2 regions of the Alcanivorax sp. UBA3183 genome follow, and region 2 is predicted to be linked to the other one. Evidence: predicted binding sites of a transcription regulator. Region 2 holds the regulator's gene; the other holds the start of a gene.
What was found. The regulator LexA, encoded in region 2, represses DNA repair genes until DNA is damaged. The targets are predictions, from matches to a motif close to TACTGTNTANNTANACAGTA.

Region 1 (7,313 bases), on a different contig from region 2:
ATGCCTGACATGAAAACGCCTGCTGCTCTATACTGCGGCGCACTTTACTCCGCCGGTTCGGGCTTGCTGCTATGGAAAACACGACACAATTGCTACTGCGCCAGGCTGGCGCTCTGTCGGGCCGTCAGGTGCTGGTGATCGATGCCAACGACCCGGCGTTGAAAAGCCTGGATGTGGATGCCCAGCTGCAGTTGCATGCGGATGATTTCACCGTGGGCGCCCAGCAATGGGCGCCGGCACCGACGGTGCCACCCGAGGTGGACCTGCTGGTGTTGCCTCTGCCCAAATCCATCGACCGCTTGCGGTTTTTGCTCAACTGGCTGGCTGGCGAAATCAGTCAGCCGGTGGAGTTGTGGTTGATCGGGCCGGCGAAGGGCGGCATCCGCGGGGCACTGAAACATCTGCAGGCACATGTGGATGATGCGGTACTGGTGGATAGTGCCCGCCATTGCAAGCTGTATAGCGGGCAGCTACAGCCGGGAGAAACGCAGACCCTGGCGGCCTGGGGAGAGGTGATTCCGGTGGGTGAGCTGGAAATCGTCAGCTACCCGGGCGTATTCAGCCATGGCCGTCTGGATGAGGGCACCCGGTTGTTGCTGGATCTGATGGCAGAACACCGCTTGCCCAGACGGGGAAGCATGATCGACATGGGCTGCGGTGCTGGTGTGATCAGTGCCAGCCTGGCCAGCCAGGGGTGGAAGGTGCAGGCGGTGGACGTGAGTGCCTGTGCGGTCGCTGCGACAACTGCGAGCCTGGCTCGCAACAGCTTGCAGGGCCGCGTGACTGGCGGCGATCTGTTTTCCCCACTGGCCGGCCGGGTGGACATGATCGTGACCAACCCGCCGTTCCATGACCGGCGCCAGCGTACCACCGATATCACCCGCCGATTGATCGCCGAGGCGCCAGCCTATCTGAACAAGGAAGGGGTAATGTGGTTGGTGGCGAACCGCGAGCTGCCTTATGCCCAGTGGCTGGACGATGCTTTTTCCCATGTGCAGGTGGCAGGGGAAACCACGCGTTTTCGGGTATACCGGGCGGTGGTCTAAATCAGGAAAAGGGCATTGCCGGGCAGATGTCTTTTCCCGGTAACGGTTTTCTGCAGGCGCCATGCTTGTGCATGGCGAACCACCCACTTCGTTCTTACAGGCGTTGTTCCTGCACCATCCAGCGAATACAGTTTGCGATCATGGTGGCCAGTGGCACCTGATCGTTAAAGCCTAATTCCTGGACGGCTTTACTGCCGTCGGCATGTACCCGGCTGGTGACCAGCGCCACTTTTTCCGGTGTCAGCCGAGGCTCATTACCGGTAAACAGGCTGCCGATGGGGTATAGCTGTCCGGCCAGTTTCAATACCGCCGGGGGCACGGTTCGCGACGGGGCTTTTTTACCGAGCTGTCCGGCAATGGTCTGTACCAGTTCCAGAAAGCTGGCTTCCACCCCGGCCAGGATATAGCGCTCGCCGCATTGGCCGCTTTCCAACGCCGCCAGGTGTGCTTTGGCCACCTCTTCAACGGCACAGAAGTTGCCCCCGCCCGGTGGCACCCCTGGCAGCTTGCCGTCCTGGATCAATTTGATCATCTGCGACCAGTTATGGGTGTCACCGGCGCCGATAATGCCGCAGGGATTGAGGATCACCGCGTCCAGACCCTGCCGGATACCGTTCTCTATTTCCTGCTCGGCGAGGTACTTGCTGCGGTTGTAGCCGATCCAGTCGTTAGCTGCATTGGAGGGCGTCTGTTCGTTGATGGGGGTGTCCTGAATGCCCCAGGCGGAGATTGAGGAGGTATGGACAAATCGGCCCGCCACGTTTTTCAGTGCCGCGCTGACCATGGCCCGGGTGCCCAGTACGTTATCTCTGTACTGTTGCGCGTTGCCACGCCGCCACAGGCTGGTATTGCCGGCCACGTGAAAGACGGCATCCGGCGCTGCCGGCATCACCAGTGCCAGTTCGGTGGCATTATCCAGCGGAGCCTGTACGACCTGAACGCCTTTGGCCTGAAGCGCCGCGGCATCGCTGCGTGGCCGTATAACCGCAGTGACGTCCCAGCCTTTTTCCAGCAGCTGGTCGACGATGTGTCCACCGAGAAACCCCCGGGCCCCACTCACAAATGCCATTGGCATGGCCACGCTCCTCTTTGTCATTCTGATCTGTCCCGCAGTGTAACCTCAAACCCGTCATGATGGCGTATCTGCTCACATCAGCGCTGGCCAAGGCGCATCCTTTTGACTATATTGCCGGTTGTTCAAGCGGGTGTAGTTCAATGGTAGAACGGCAGCTTCCCAAGCTGCATACGAGAGTTCGATTCTCTTCACCCGCTCCATATCAAAAAAAGCCACCCATCGGGTGGCTTTTTGTTTTTCCGGATCCGGCGTTTTCAGATCGGGTAGGCAAGAAACTGTCCGCCCAGCCGGAACAGCACCTGCACCTGCATGCCATCCTCCATGTCCATGGCAGCGTCCCGTGCCAGCATGATGTAAGGGTAGCGGTGAGCCCAGGCACAAGGCTTCACATAATGGGGAAAGGACGGGTCGGGTGCATCGGCGACAAAGCTGTCACTTTCCCGATGATAGAGCACATATCCCTGAAACGCGGCGCTGGCCGGCAGCCCCATTTCTTCCAGAAAGTCGGACATCCAGCCCGGGTTACCTTCAAGCATCATGACTACACCCTGATGACGGCATTGTTAGTCCAACCCTAAGGCAGCCATGGCGGCGTTTGGATATGCCTTTCTTTGCGTTTTGTTACCTTGCTGTGTGTTCTGTCAGTGCCGGTATCGATGGTGTGGAAATGTCATTTAACTGTACATAAAGACAGTATTTGATAGCATGGCCCCATCGTTATCTTTCCTGTGGTGTCCCATGACTGCGCTGCCTTTTTTCTCCGAACGTGTTGCTGCCGGTTTTCCGTCCCCGGCCCAGGGCTATATGGAGGCGCCGCTGGATCTGAACCAGCTATGCATTGGCCAGCAGGAGGCCACCTTTCTGCTTCGGGTAGAGGGGGACTCCATGCGGGAAGCGGGGATTTTCCCGGACGATATTCTGGTGGTGGACCGCTCCCTGGAGCCATCTCACGGTGATGTGGTGGTGGCGTCGCTGAATGGGGAGTTCACCGTGAAGGAGTTGCGGCTGCGGCCACAGCCCATGCTGATGCCACGTAACCCCCGCTATGCAGCGATACCGCTGGCGGATCAGGAGTGGGAGTTGTTTGGTGTGGTGACATTTTCCCTTCATGCACACCGGCCGGTGGCCCGGCCCCGGCGGTGAGTGCCATGTTTGCCCTGGTCGATTGCAACAGTTTCTATGCCTCCTGTGAGCGCGTTTTCCGGCCGGATCTGGCAGGGCGGCCGGTGGTGGTGCTATCCAATAATGACGGCTGCATCGTGGCTGGTTCTGCCGAGGCCAAGGCGCTGGGGGTGAGAACCGGCATGCCATTGTTCGAGGCTCGGGATCTGATTCGCAAGCACCGGGTCGCGGTGTTCTCCTCCAACTATGTGCTCTACGGGGATCTCTCCCGGCGGGTGATGGCGTCACTGGCTACCCTGGTGCCGGCGGTGGAGGTGTACTCCATTGATGAGGCCTTTCTGGATCTGTCCCTGATGCAACCTGAGGAGCTTCAGCCGCTGGGGTTGGCCCTCCGCGAACGGGTAGGCAAGTGGGTGGGTGTGCCGGTGTGTGTGGGAGTGGCACCCACCAAGACCCTGGCCAAGCTGGCCAACCATGCCGCCAAGACGTACCCGCAGACTGGGGGCGTGCTGGTGCTGACAGATCCGCGGTGGCGTGAGCGCCTGCTGGCACGTACACCGGTCTCGGCGGTCTGGGGTATCGGTCGGCGCCTCGGGCAGCGTTTGAATAATATGGAGATCGAGACGGCTCTGGATCTGGCCCGTGCCGACTATCGTCTGATCCGCAAGCGGTTCTCGGTGGTTCAGGAGCGGGTAGTACGGGAGTTGAACGGCGAGAGTTGTCTGCCCCTGGAAGCCCGGCAGGAACCCCGTCAGCAGATTATCCATTCCCGCTCTTTCGGTGAGCCGGTGGCATCGCTGGCAGCGGTGCGGCAGGCGGTCAGTGATTTCACCGCCCGGGCGGCGGAAAGCATGCGGGCAGAAGGGCTCAGTGCCGGTGCCATCAGCGTTTATCTCCGCACAGCGCCGATGGGCAAGCCGCAGCAGTTATTCCCCGATTCTGGCCGAACAAGTCTGTCGCCAGCCACGGTAGATACCCGGGTGATGGTGCACCATGCGGTGGAGATGGTAACGGCCCTCTGGCAGGCCGGTTATCGCTATGGCAAGGCGGGCGTCATGCTGACGGACCTGGGCCCGGCGGGGCGTGAGCAGGTCACCCTGTTTCGGGAAGACGAAAACGCGGAGAAAGGGAAGGCGTTAATGCAGGTGATGGATACCATCAACAGCAGCGGCAAGGGCAAGGTATGGCTGGCGGGTCGGGGAATGAACCAGAATGAACGGTGTGTTTGGGCCATGCGCCGAGCCCATTTATCGCCGGCCTATACCACCCGCTGGGCCGATCTGCCCCGGGCTCGATGAGCCACGGGGCAGAGGGTAGGGCTCAGACGGCGGTCATCGGTACCTGTTCGAGCATGCGTTCCTCGATACGGTCCAGGCGGGCGCGACAGTCGCGGAAGGTGCGGCTGATGGCGGTGGTGTTGGCCACCATGCCGAGCTTGGGCCAGGTCGCCTTTTCCCCTTTGCGGATGTAGTTGCGAACATCCTGCAAGGTGGGGTTATTAAGCACTTTGAAGGCATTCATGGGCTGGCGTGGCGGGATCATGTTGATATCGCCGATATACTTCTGGGTGACCATGCTCTTGGCCTTGTCGAACATCAGCCCCACGTCGTTCGATTCCACCCTGCGCTGAATCAGTTGCAGGGCGTAGCGCAGATTCATGGAGACATTTTTCAGCCCCCAGTCCGCCAGGGTGCTCATTGAGCTGTCGGTATTTTCGTTACGCGACAGGAATGGCACCACATGGGGGTTGGTCTGGCTGACGATGGAATGGTTGACGCCATAGAGTCGGGACAGGCGGCGGATCGGCAGGTCGTCGACGATGGAGCCATCCACGAACTTGCGACCAGGAATGTAGGGCACCCGCTCGCCATCAATATTCTTGGCCCACAGGGAAACCGGTGGATAGATGCCGGGAATCGCGCAGGAAGCCAGTGATGCCTTGCGGATCAGCACATTGGGCGAGGTGCGCCAGTTGAGCAGACGGGCATGCTGATTACGGTCGTAAGGGCTGACGGTAATGTTGATTTCGCGGCCGGTGTGCCGGTAGGCCTCCTCGAAGGTCATGTCGAGGATGTTTTCTTCCAGGCAGGCTTCCAGGTGGTCGCCATCCAGCACCGGGGTGCCACGGATGATGCCCTTCCAGCCCAGCACCTTGAAGGCTTCCAGGTAGATGTTTTCCGGTTCCAGTTTGAGTTTCAGTTCTTCATCGTTGTGGGTGCCCACAACGGAGGCAATGATGCTGCCGGCACTGGAGCCGGAGATCACCGAAGGTAGCAACCCCTGTTCCCACAGGCAGCGGGCCACACCGATATGAAACAGACCCAGAGCGGCGCCACCGGAGAGCATCAGACAGCTCTGGCCGAAGGCCTGGCCGGTGGTTTCGAAGAAATCCAGTTTCTCCTTGAGCCCGAACTCCTTGAAATTGGTGTCGCACAGGTAGTTCAGGGCGATGGTGACTTCTTCGAGATAATTCTCGATCAGGCGTTTGGTGCCCACGCGAGTTTGTTGATAGAGGCGCGGGTTGGAAATGTTGCCCAGATTGCCATGCAGGCCTTCGTGCAGGTGAAACACCAGCTTGTTGACGTCATTGCGTTCACGGGCCTGGCGAATCTGCCACAGGCGATTGCGGATCAGCTCGTAGTCATAATGGGGGGAGCGATCAATTTCTTTCCATTCGTCCGCACCGGAAAGACGGTCGTGTTCGCGGCTGGCTTCGTACCACTCTTCGTAGGTTTCAGCGTGCTCGATGGCCCGATCCAGTTGTTTGAGAGTGCCTTTCATGCAGGTCTCCGCTCATTGTTGTCATTAGCTGATGTCAGTATAGCCATGACCCATGGGGAGAATTAAGGCTTTGTAGGACAAAAAGAACGCGGCCGAAAAGAAAAGGCCGCGTTTATATGGGCAGAATTGCCTAACAGGCGATCAGCGCAAGCTGATGGGGTGGGGCAGTTAGCCGGGCAGCGCCCGTGCCACATCTTCCAATACCCGGATCATATTCATGGCCCGGAATGGATGGGACAGGGTAAAGGGAGCGTCGGGCCGGTCCTGGGAGCTGGGATAAACCAGGATGCAGGGTTTGTCACTCTTGCTGGAGGTGGCGCGAGGGCTATCTTTGGCGGTCACCAGCAGTACGTCGGCCTGACCCGGGTCGGCATTCTCCCAGATGACACTGCAGTGGCCATTGATGATGCCCATCATGGAGACAAAGGCGCTGGCTGAGTCATGGGTGAGGCCGCTGACGGAAATTTTTCGGTTCATGGTGCGTCCCTGTAACGGTTCCCGAAACCGGCATAGCCGGTGGTTTGAGGGAACTTCGTGATCCCTTGGGAACTGTTGTAGTCAACCGCTGGCGGTATGGGCAAAGCGATAACGACCAGCGGCGGTGAGGTAGACACTGAACGGGGCTATAAGTAAATGCGCATAAGAGAAAGCCGACAAAGCGTGTAAGTGATTTCCTACAAATCCGGCTTTTGTTGGGTGCGAAACTGGCCAGGGGTCATCCCCGTATGTCGCTTGAAGCTGCGTTGAAATGACCGAATATCCGAGTAGCCCAGGGCTTCGGCGATTTCTGCCTGGGGGGCCGGGCTCTGGCAGAGTAATTGCCGGGCCTGATGCAGTCGCACCTGGTCCAGCAGTTTCTGCCAGCTGTGGCCTTCATCGGCGAGCCGACGGTGCAGGGTGCGCACGTTCATACCCAGCCGTTCGGCGATGGTTTCCTTGCGCGGCAGGGAATGGCCAATGGCATCCTGAATGCACTGTTTTACCCGCTGGGCCAGGCTGGTTTCCACGCCCAGCTGGTGAAGCTGTTGAATGGCGTGGGCTTCCAGGGTCGACAGCAATAGCGGGTCCGGCTGGCGAATCGGTTGTTCCAGCAGGTCCGGCGGACCGATCAGGGCAGAGCAGGGTTGCGCGAACCGCACCTCGCAGAGGAACACCCGCTGGTATTCCTCCACCAGTGCGGGGCTGGGTCGGGGATGTTCCAGCCAGACTTCGGCGGGGGCCAGTTGGTCATTGCCGGTCAGCCAGCGGGCGTAGCGGATCCAGGAGCCCAGCACATTGTCTATCAGGTG
Region 2 (7,313 bases):
TGATAGAAGCCGCGCAGATCGCCGCCGGCTGGGCAGCGGGTGCCCAGCGCCAGCATTATGGTTTCCAGCAGTGGCGGGCGTGTCGCCGTCAGCTCTGGCAGGATGCCATGGAGGAGGCCGCCGAAAGCGCCCGCCAGCCGCTTCCTGAGATGTCCCTGAAGGGATTCGACGTGGACGGCCGGGCTATCCAGCTGGCCCAGCAGAATGCCGAGCGGGCGGGGGTTCGTCAGGCCATTCATTTTGAACGTCGGGAACTGGGCGCCCTGCGTTCCCGGGATTTTGCCGATCAGGGCCTGTTAGTAGCTAACCCGCCCTGGGGCGAGCGTCTGGATGAGCAGCAACAAGCTGGCTGGCTGCATTTCGCCCTGGGCCGGTTGCTGGCCAAACTGGCGCCGAACTGGCAAGCGGTGTTGTTGGGCGCCGACGCGGAAGTGATGGATCGCTCCGGTATGGATCTGCAGAGCCAGTGGCGACTGAAGAACGGGCCGTTCAATAACTTCATTCGTCTGTACCACTCTCGCCAGCCAGCGCAAGTGGAGGTGGTGACGATTGCTGAGTCATCCGCTTTCGAGGTGCCGGAAGGGGCCCAGCCGCTGGTGAACCGCCTGCGCAAGAATGGCAAACACCTGCGCCGCTGGCTGGAACGCGAAGATATCCAGTGCTATCGCCTCTACGATCGGGATCTGCCCGAGTTCAATGTGGCCGTGGATATCTATGGCGATCAGGTACTGGTGCAGGAATTCAAGGCGCCGAAAACCGTGGACCCGGAGAAGGCCAAACAGCGACGGGATCTGGCAGTGACCGCTGTTCGCGCGGCCCTGGGTGTACATCGCGAACAGGTGCACCTGCGAACCCGGGAGCGTCAGAAAGGCAATCAGCAGTACCAAAAGCTGGATGGCCAGGGGCGTTACCGGTTGGTGCGAGAAGGCCAGGCTCAGCTGCTCATCAACCTGCAGGACTATCTGGACACGGGTCTGTTCCTCGATCACCGTCCCACGCGGCTGAAAATTGCCGAGGAAGCCAGCGGCAAGCGCTTCCTCAACCTGTTTGCCTACACCGGCTCGGCCACCGTGCATGCGGCTGTTGGCGGCGCCAAGCGCACTGTTACCGTGGATGCTTCCAAGCGCTATCTGGAATGGGCAGCCTGCAATCTGGCCGCCAACGGCTTCTCCACCGAGCAGCATGAGCTGGTGCGCGCCGATACCATGCGCTGGCTGGACGAATGCCAGGAACAGTTCGATCTGGTGTTCTGTGATCCTCCGACCTTTTCCAACAATAAGTCGCGCAGTGACTTCGTGGTGGAAGAGCACCATGGGGAGTTGATCCGCAAGATCATGCGTCGGCTGGAGCCGGGCGGGGTACTGTATTTTTCCTGCAACTACCGGCGTTTCCAGCTCGACCCGAGTATCAGCAAATGGTATCAGGTAGAAGATATTTCCCGCTGGAGCATCCCGGAAGATTTTCGCCGCAATGACAAGATTCATGTCTGCTATGCCATTCGGCATGTGGAGGACTGATGAGCGTAGTGCTTTATACCACGGTGGGCTGTCACCTCTGTGAACAGGCCTGTGAACTGGTCGCCATGGTGTCACCGGACCTTACGCTGACACTGGTTGATGTGGCCGAGGACGATGAGCTGCTGGCCCGCTATGGCGAACGCATTCCCGTGCTGATGAAAGAGGGGCGGGAGCTGGGTTGGCCATTCGGTCTACTGGATGTGCAGCAGTTTCTGGCAGGCTGAGTGATTGATGCGGGCTTCACAGCGGCAAGATCATCATTGCTGTTATGGAAACGATCAGCCCCAAAAAACTGCACAAGCGCAAGGCCGATGAAGTCGAGATTTTCTCGGCCTGCCTGTCCGTGTGCACCGTCAAAGTCCGCTTCGCGGATACCTGGTACTGGGTGACCGACGACAGCGGTAAAATCATGCGCTTCAATGGCCCCGAGCACGCCAATAACCAGCTTCAGACCCTGTCTACCGACTCCGCACATTTGCTCCATCATTCTGCCCATGCGGAAATGGTCGGTCAGCCGGAAGGGGAGGTGATCCCTCCGCTTCGTGTGCGCTTTCACTGGCGAAGCCAAGCCTGACCTGTTGGAGTCTTGCTCGCAAGGGGAAGGCTTGAGCCTGGTGCCATTACCTGCTCAAGAGAGATTTCGCTTTGTGAGCAAAGCTCCAACGGTTTCGGGTTTCGGTTATCTGAACAGCACCCGCGCATTATCACTCGTCATACCCGCCACCCGGGCCACATCTTGTCCCCGTAAACTCGCCACCCGCTTACCTATCCAGGGTAACAATGAAGGCTCGTTGCGCCGCTTTTTCGGGGGCGCTTCCGGCAGATCCCGGGGTAGCAGATAGGGCGCGTCGGTTTCCAGCAGCAGCCGGTTATCGGGGATGTTGTGTACCAATTCCGCCAGCGGCTTGCCGCGGCGCTCATCGCACACCCAGCCGGTGATGCCAATGTGGCAATCCAGATCCAGATAATCAAAAAGCGCCTGGCGTGATCCGGTAAAGCAGTGCACGACCGCACCGACAAGGTGATCCCGGTAGGCTTTCAAAATGGGCGCGAAGCGTTCGTGGGCATCGCGCTCGTGGAGAAACACCGGAAGCCGGTATTCCACTGCCAGGGCCAGCTGGGCCTCGAAGGCACGTTCCTGATCCGGGCGTGGGGAAAAGTCACGATTGAAATCCAGGCCCATTTCGCCGGCGGCTTTTACGCTGTGGTGGCTTAACAGTTCCCGCATCTCCTTTTCCAGGGCCGGGGAATAGAAGCGGGCGCTATGAGGGTGAAGGCCAGCGGTGGAAAACAGATCATCGTGCTGGCTGGCCAGCTCCATGGCCTGGCGGGATTCGTCCACATTAGTGCCGGTGAGAAGTTGCCAGTTCACCCCGGCAGAACGGGCCCGCTCAAGTACCTCATCCTGATCATCGCGGAACTGCTTGTCGGTCAGATTAACGCCGATATCAGCCCAATGGGGAATGTCGGTCTTGAAGTGAGTAGTGTGAGGTTCTTGCATCAGGGGCCTGCTCCGCCAGTTGTTCGCGCAGGGATTCTACCCGACGACGGTTGGCACCTAAATCCCAGTAGCCGACCCGTGATGCGGAGCGTACCTCTACCACGCCGTCTTCACGAATATAGAATGTCACATCATCCACGAAACGCAGCAGTCGGCTTGAGAAGCGGGCCTGGATACGGGACTGGCCGACCACATCGAACTCGACGCGGTCAAGTTGCCGCAGCAGGGCCTGTAGGCGAGTCATGCTGGCCTGGCGAGTTTCTGCTACCTGCAGAGGCGCCACCCGGCGATCTTCGTCTTTGGCCAGGCTGGAGACGCAGTTGGGCGAATCCGGGCAGGGGGCGAGCAGATGCGTATCGGACATGGCGGCAACACTCATAAATAGCAGAATGGCACTAGAAAGAATTCGGATCACGGATCAACCCCACGAAAATACCCTCGATGATCAGTTGATCAGCCGGCACCTTGATCGGCTCATAAGCCTCGTTAGCCGGTAACAGGGTGGCGCTGGACTTGTTTAACTTTAGGGTCTTTACCGTGACTTCTTCGTCAATGCGGGCAACCACGATCTCACCGGAACGGGCCACGTTGGATTTGCGTACGGCGATCAGGTCGCCATCGAAGATGCCTGCCTCGATCATACTGTCGCCCTGTACCTTCAAGAGGTAAGTGGGGCGTTGCTTGAACAGCCCCTGGGGCACCGGCACGGTACGTTCCACATTTTCGATGGCCTCGATGGGAACCCCGGCGGCCACTTTGCCGACTATCGGCAGTTCTTCTTCCGACCAGTAGGCGTTGTCGAGCAATTGAATGCCACGGGAGCGGTCACTGTGGAGTTTGATAAAGCCCTTTCTTTCCAGGGCTCGCAAATGGTCAGAGGCGGCATTCTTGGACTGAAAGCCCATGATGTCGGCAATTTCCGCGCGAGTGGGTGCCATACCGGTATCGGCGATGCATTCGCGGATACAGTCCAGCACCTGTTGCTGGCGATCGGTGAGTTTGCTGCTCATAACCTTCTCCATGTTTCCCGCAGGATTTCGGTTCCATACCCGGGCGTCATCGACGCTTCTGGCTAACCAGGCTGTCAGCCAAGGCTGACAAACAGTGCTACAAAACCGATGCTAGCATAGGTACTGATAATATGAACAGTGCTATTTGAACAGTTGTGGCGGGCTGAATTTTACCAGTTTCGGGAGGATATCGTTGCCCTGTGGTAGCGGTGGCACTAGCATATTGCAGGGAGCATCTGAATGGTTGCGGGTCTTTGTGTTGATTCGCCCGGCAGGCGGACGCTTCGATAATAATTCCATCAGACCTGGGGATAGTAGATGGAGCAGGCCAATAATAATGACTTCGGCCAACAACGGATCCGGCAGCTGTTATCCGGTGTCCCGTTTTTCAATGAAATTGCCCGTGATGATCAAAGCGAATTTGCCCAGCTTGAGCATAATACCCGCCTTTGGGTAGCCGGTTCCGGTGACACTGTGATTCGTGCCGGGGATGTGGATTCCACCCTGTATTTCCTGCTGCGAGGGCAGCTTGAGGTGCTATCTGATACGACTGGAGACGCGCCGCTTTATTACGTATCGCCGGGGGAGGTTTTTGGTACTCTTTCCATGTTGCTCGGTACTCCCCGGAGCGCCACGATCAAGGTGTCAGAGACGGCCCGCGAAGCGGTATTGGTGAGCCTGGATTTCAATGAATTCAACGAGGATGACAGCCCTTATTCATTGAGTACCCGGCTGGCGTTCTTCCACATGATCGTTCACCACATCCGCTGGACCCTGGAAGTCAAACGTATGCAGTCGCCGGACCATGAGCTGGTCCAGTCCATGCGCAAGCTACCGGTGTTTCATGGAGAAAAAGGCACCCGGGAAGAACTGGCCGCCCTCAAGGTTCAGGCCCAGGGACTGGCGGAGCTGCTATGTCGCTGGAACGAGGAAGGGCCGGAAGGGACAGGGGCGTTGCAGCTCACTTGAAGGCAGTGAATAGTTAACAGTTTCGCGGAACAGGTTTTCTGTTTTGTGAACGTAAGAGGCCGCGTCCAGGGGATGGACGCGGCCTCTTACGTTTCAGTCAGGGATGCGCCGGCACGCACGCTATTAACTGTTAACTATTAACTGCCTTTCTGATCCACCTTAACCGCCAGCACATCACAATGCGCCCCCGGTACCAGGCCGCGGGCAGTTGAGCCCAGTAGCAGGGCCAGGCCGCTGCGGGTGTGGCTGCCTACCACGATCAGGTCGGCGTCCAGCTTGTCGGCCTGATCGAGGATGGTCTTCTCGATGGAACCCAGCTCCACATGGACATTATCGGCGGGTATCTGGTAACGGTCGGCATAGGTGTCGGCGGTTTCCCGGGCCTGTGTCATTAGCCCGCTTTGCAGGTCGGTCACATCCATGGGCACATCGGCGCCATAGGCCAGTGCCAGTGGCTCGATCACATGGATCAGATGCAACTCTCCGTCGTTGCCGGAGAGCACCCCGGCCGCCCGGGATAGCACCTGGGCAGACTCGTCACTGCAATCAATGGCGACCAGAATTCGGCGATAGGGGCTTGTCACGGTTCTCTCCCTGAAATGGTGTCTTTTCCGCAGTATAACGCTCTTTGGGCGGCTTGCCAGAACCTGTTTCTCACTGGGAGGGTTGCCCAAGACCCTCTCTCTGGTCTACTACTAAAAAAGGACGGTCGGTGACAGCAGAGCTTGACCCGGCCATACCGGCGCTGTCTAAATAGCGCCCGAAGAAGACTGGCGCCGCCTGTGTGACCGCCATATCGGGGCACTGTAGTCGGTGCGCTCTGTTCAACAAACCGCCGCCATTGAGAACCTGAGAATGGGAAAAACTCTTGTTATTGTGGAGTCGCCTGCCAAGGCCAAGACCATCAACCGCTACCTGGGCGACGACTTCGTAGTGAAGTCCAGCGTCGGCCACGTACGCGATCTGCCGGTCAGTGGTGGCTCCAAGAAGAGCACCCCTCAGGAACGCGCCAAGGAAGCGGCCTACACCCGCTCCCTGCCCAAGGAGGAGCGCGAAGCCTATAAAAAGAAGAAGGCCAAGGCCCAGTTGATCAACCGTATGGGCGTGGACCCGGAACACGGCTGGAAGGCCCATTACGAGATTCTTCCCGGCAAGGAAAAGGTGATTGATGAACTCAAACGTCTTGCCGCGAAAGCCGACCGCATCTATCTCGCAACGGATTTGGACCGCGAAGGGGAGGCGATTGCCTGGCACCTGCGGGAAGTGATCGGTGGTGACGATACCCGCTTTGACCGGGTGGTGTTCAACGAAATCACCAAGAAAGCCATCCAGGCCGCCTTCGAGCAGCCCGGCAAGCTGGACCTGAGCCGGGTGGAAGCCCAGCAGGCTCGCCGCTTCCTGGACCGGGTGGTGGGCTTCATGATCTCGCCGTTACTGTGGGAAAAGATTGCCCGTGGCCTGTCCGCCGGCCGGGTGCAGTCCGTCGCCGTGGAACTGGTGGTGGAGCGTGAGCGGGAAATCCGTGCCTTCATCCCGGAAGAATTCTGGGAAATGCACAGCGATACCCACAGCGAGCAGGGTGAAGCCCTGCGTCTGGAAGTGGCCAAACACAAGGGCGTGAACTTTCGCCCGGACAATGGTGACGACGCGGAGCAGCACCGCCAGGCGTTGCAGCAGGCCGGCACCCTCACCATCAGCCAGCGCGAGCAGCGACCCACCCGGTCGAAGCCTTCCGCACCCTTTATTACCTCCACCCTGCAGCAGGCAGCCAGCACCCGCCTCGGTTTCGGGGTGAAGAAGACGATGATGATGGCCCAGCGCCTTTATGAGGCCGGCCATATCACCTATATGCGTACCGATTCCACCAACCTGAGCAGTGATGCGGTAGCCGCCTGCCGGGAATGGATTGGCGAGAAGCTGGGTGACAAATACCTGCCCGAGAAGCCGCTGTCCTACAGCAGCAAGGAAGGCGCTCAGGAAGCTCACGAAGCGATCCGCCCCTCTGATGTGCGCCGCACTTCCGATTCTCTCAAGGATATGGAGCGTGATGCCCAGCGTCTGTACGAGCTGATTCGCCGTCAGTTCATTGCCTGTCAGATGCCGCCGGCGGAGTACCTGAGCTCCACGCTCACCGCCACCGGCAATGACTACGAGTTGAAGGCCAAGGGTCGCATCATGAAATTCGACGGTTGGACCCGTATCCAGCCGCCGGCCTCGCGCAAGGGCCAGGAAGATACCCTGCTGCCGGATGTGAAAGAAGGCGACACACTGACCATCAATCAGGTGGACATCGATCAGCATTTCACCAAACCGCCG

Region 1: B3Q33_RS11765 (LexA family protein) is a predicted target of LexA. The motif match lies at 2,798-2,817, and genes of this name have one in related genera.

The regions. Positions count from the first base shown of each region.
Region 1 is NZ_DEXN01000038.1:43,305-50,617, forward strand. Features, by position in the region: gene B3Q33_RS11745 (methyltransferase) at 72-1,046, shown strand; gene B3Q33_RS11750 (SDR family oxidoreductase) at 1,141-2,121, opposite strand; tRNA gene B3Q33_RS11755 (tRNA-Gly) at 2,248-2,321, shown strand; gene B3Q33_RS11760 (hypothetical protein) at 2,376-2,660, opposite strand; gene B3Q33_RS11765 (LexA family protein) at 2,827-3,264, shown strand; gene umuC (translesion error-prone DNA polymerase V subunit UmuC) at 3,270-4,541, shown strand; gene B3Q33_RS11775 (DUF3336 domain-containing protein) at 4,564-6,024, opposite strand; gene B3Q33_RS11780 (hypothetical protein) at 6,193-6,501, opposite strand; gene B3Q33_RS11785 (AraC family transcriptional regulator) at 6,699-7,313, opposite strand, start outside.
Region 2 is NZ_DEXN01000044.1:20,562-27,874, forward strand. Features, by position in the region: gene rlmKL (bifunctional 23S rRNA (guanine(2069)-N(7))-methyltransferase RlmK/23S rRNA (guanine(2445)-N(2))-methyltransferase RlmL) at 1-1,517, shown strand, start outside; gene B3Q33_RS13870 (glutaredoxin family protein) at 1,517-1,741, shown strand; gene B3Q33_RS13875 (DUF6482 family protein) at 1,786-2,091, shown strand; gene B3Q33_RS13880 (TatD family hydrolase) at 2,197-3,018, opposite strand; gene B3Q33_RS13885 (DUF1499 domain-containing protein) at 2,966-3,382, opposite strand; gene lexA (transcriptional repressor LexA) at 3,414-4,028, opposite strand; gene B3Q33_RS13895 (Crp/Fnr family transcriptional regulator) at 4,347-4,997, shown strand; gene B3Q33_RS13900 (universal stress protein) at 5,135-5,581, opposite strand; gene topA (type I DNA topoisomerase) at 5,853-7,313, shown strand, end outside.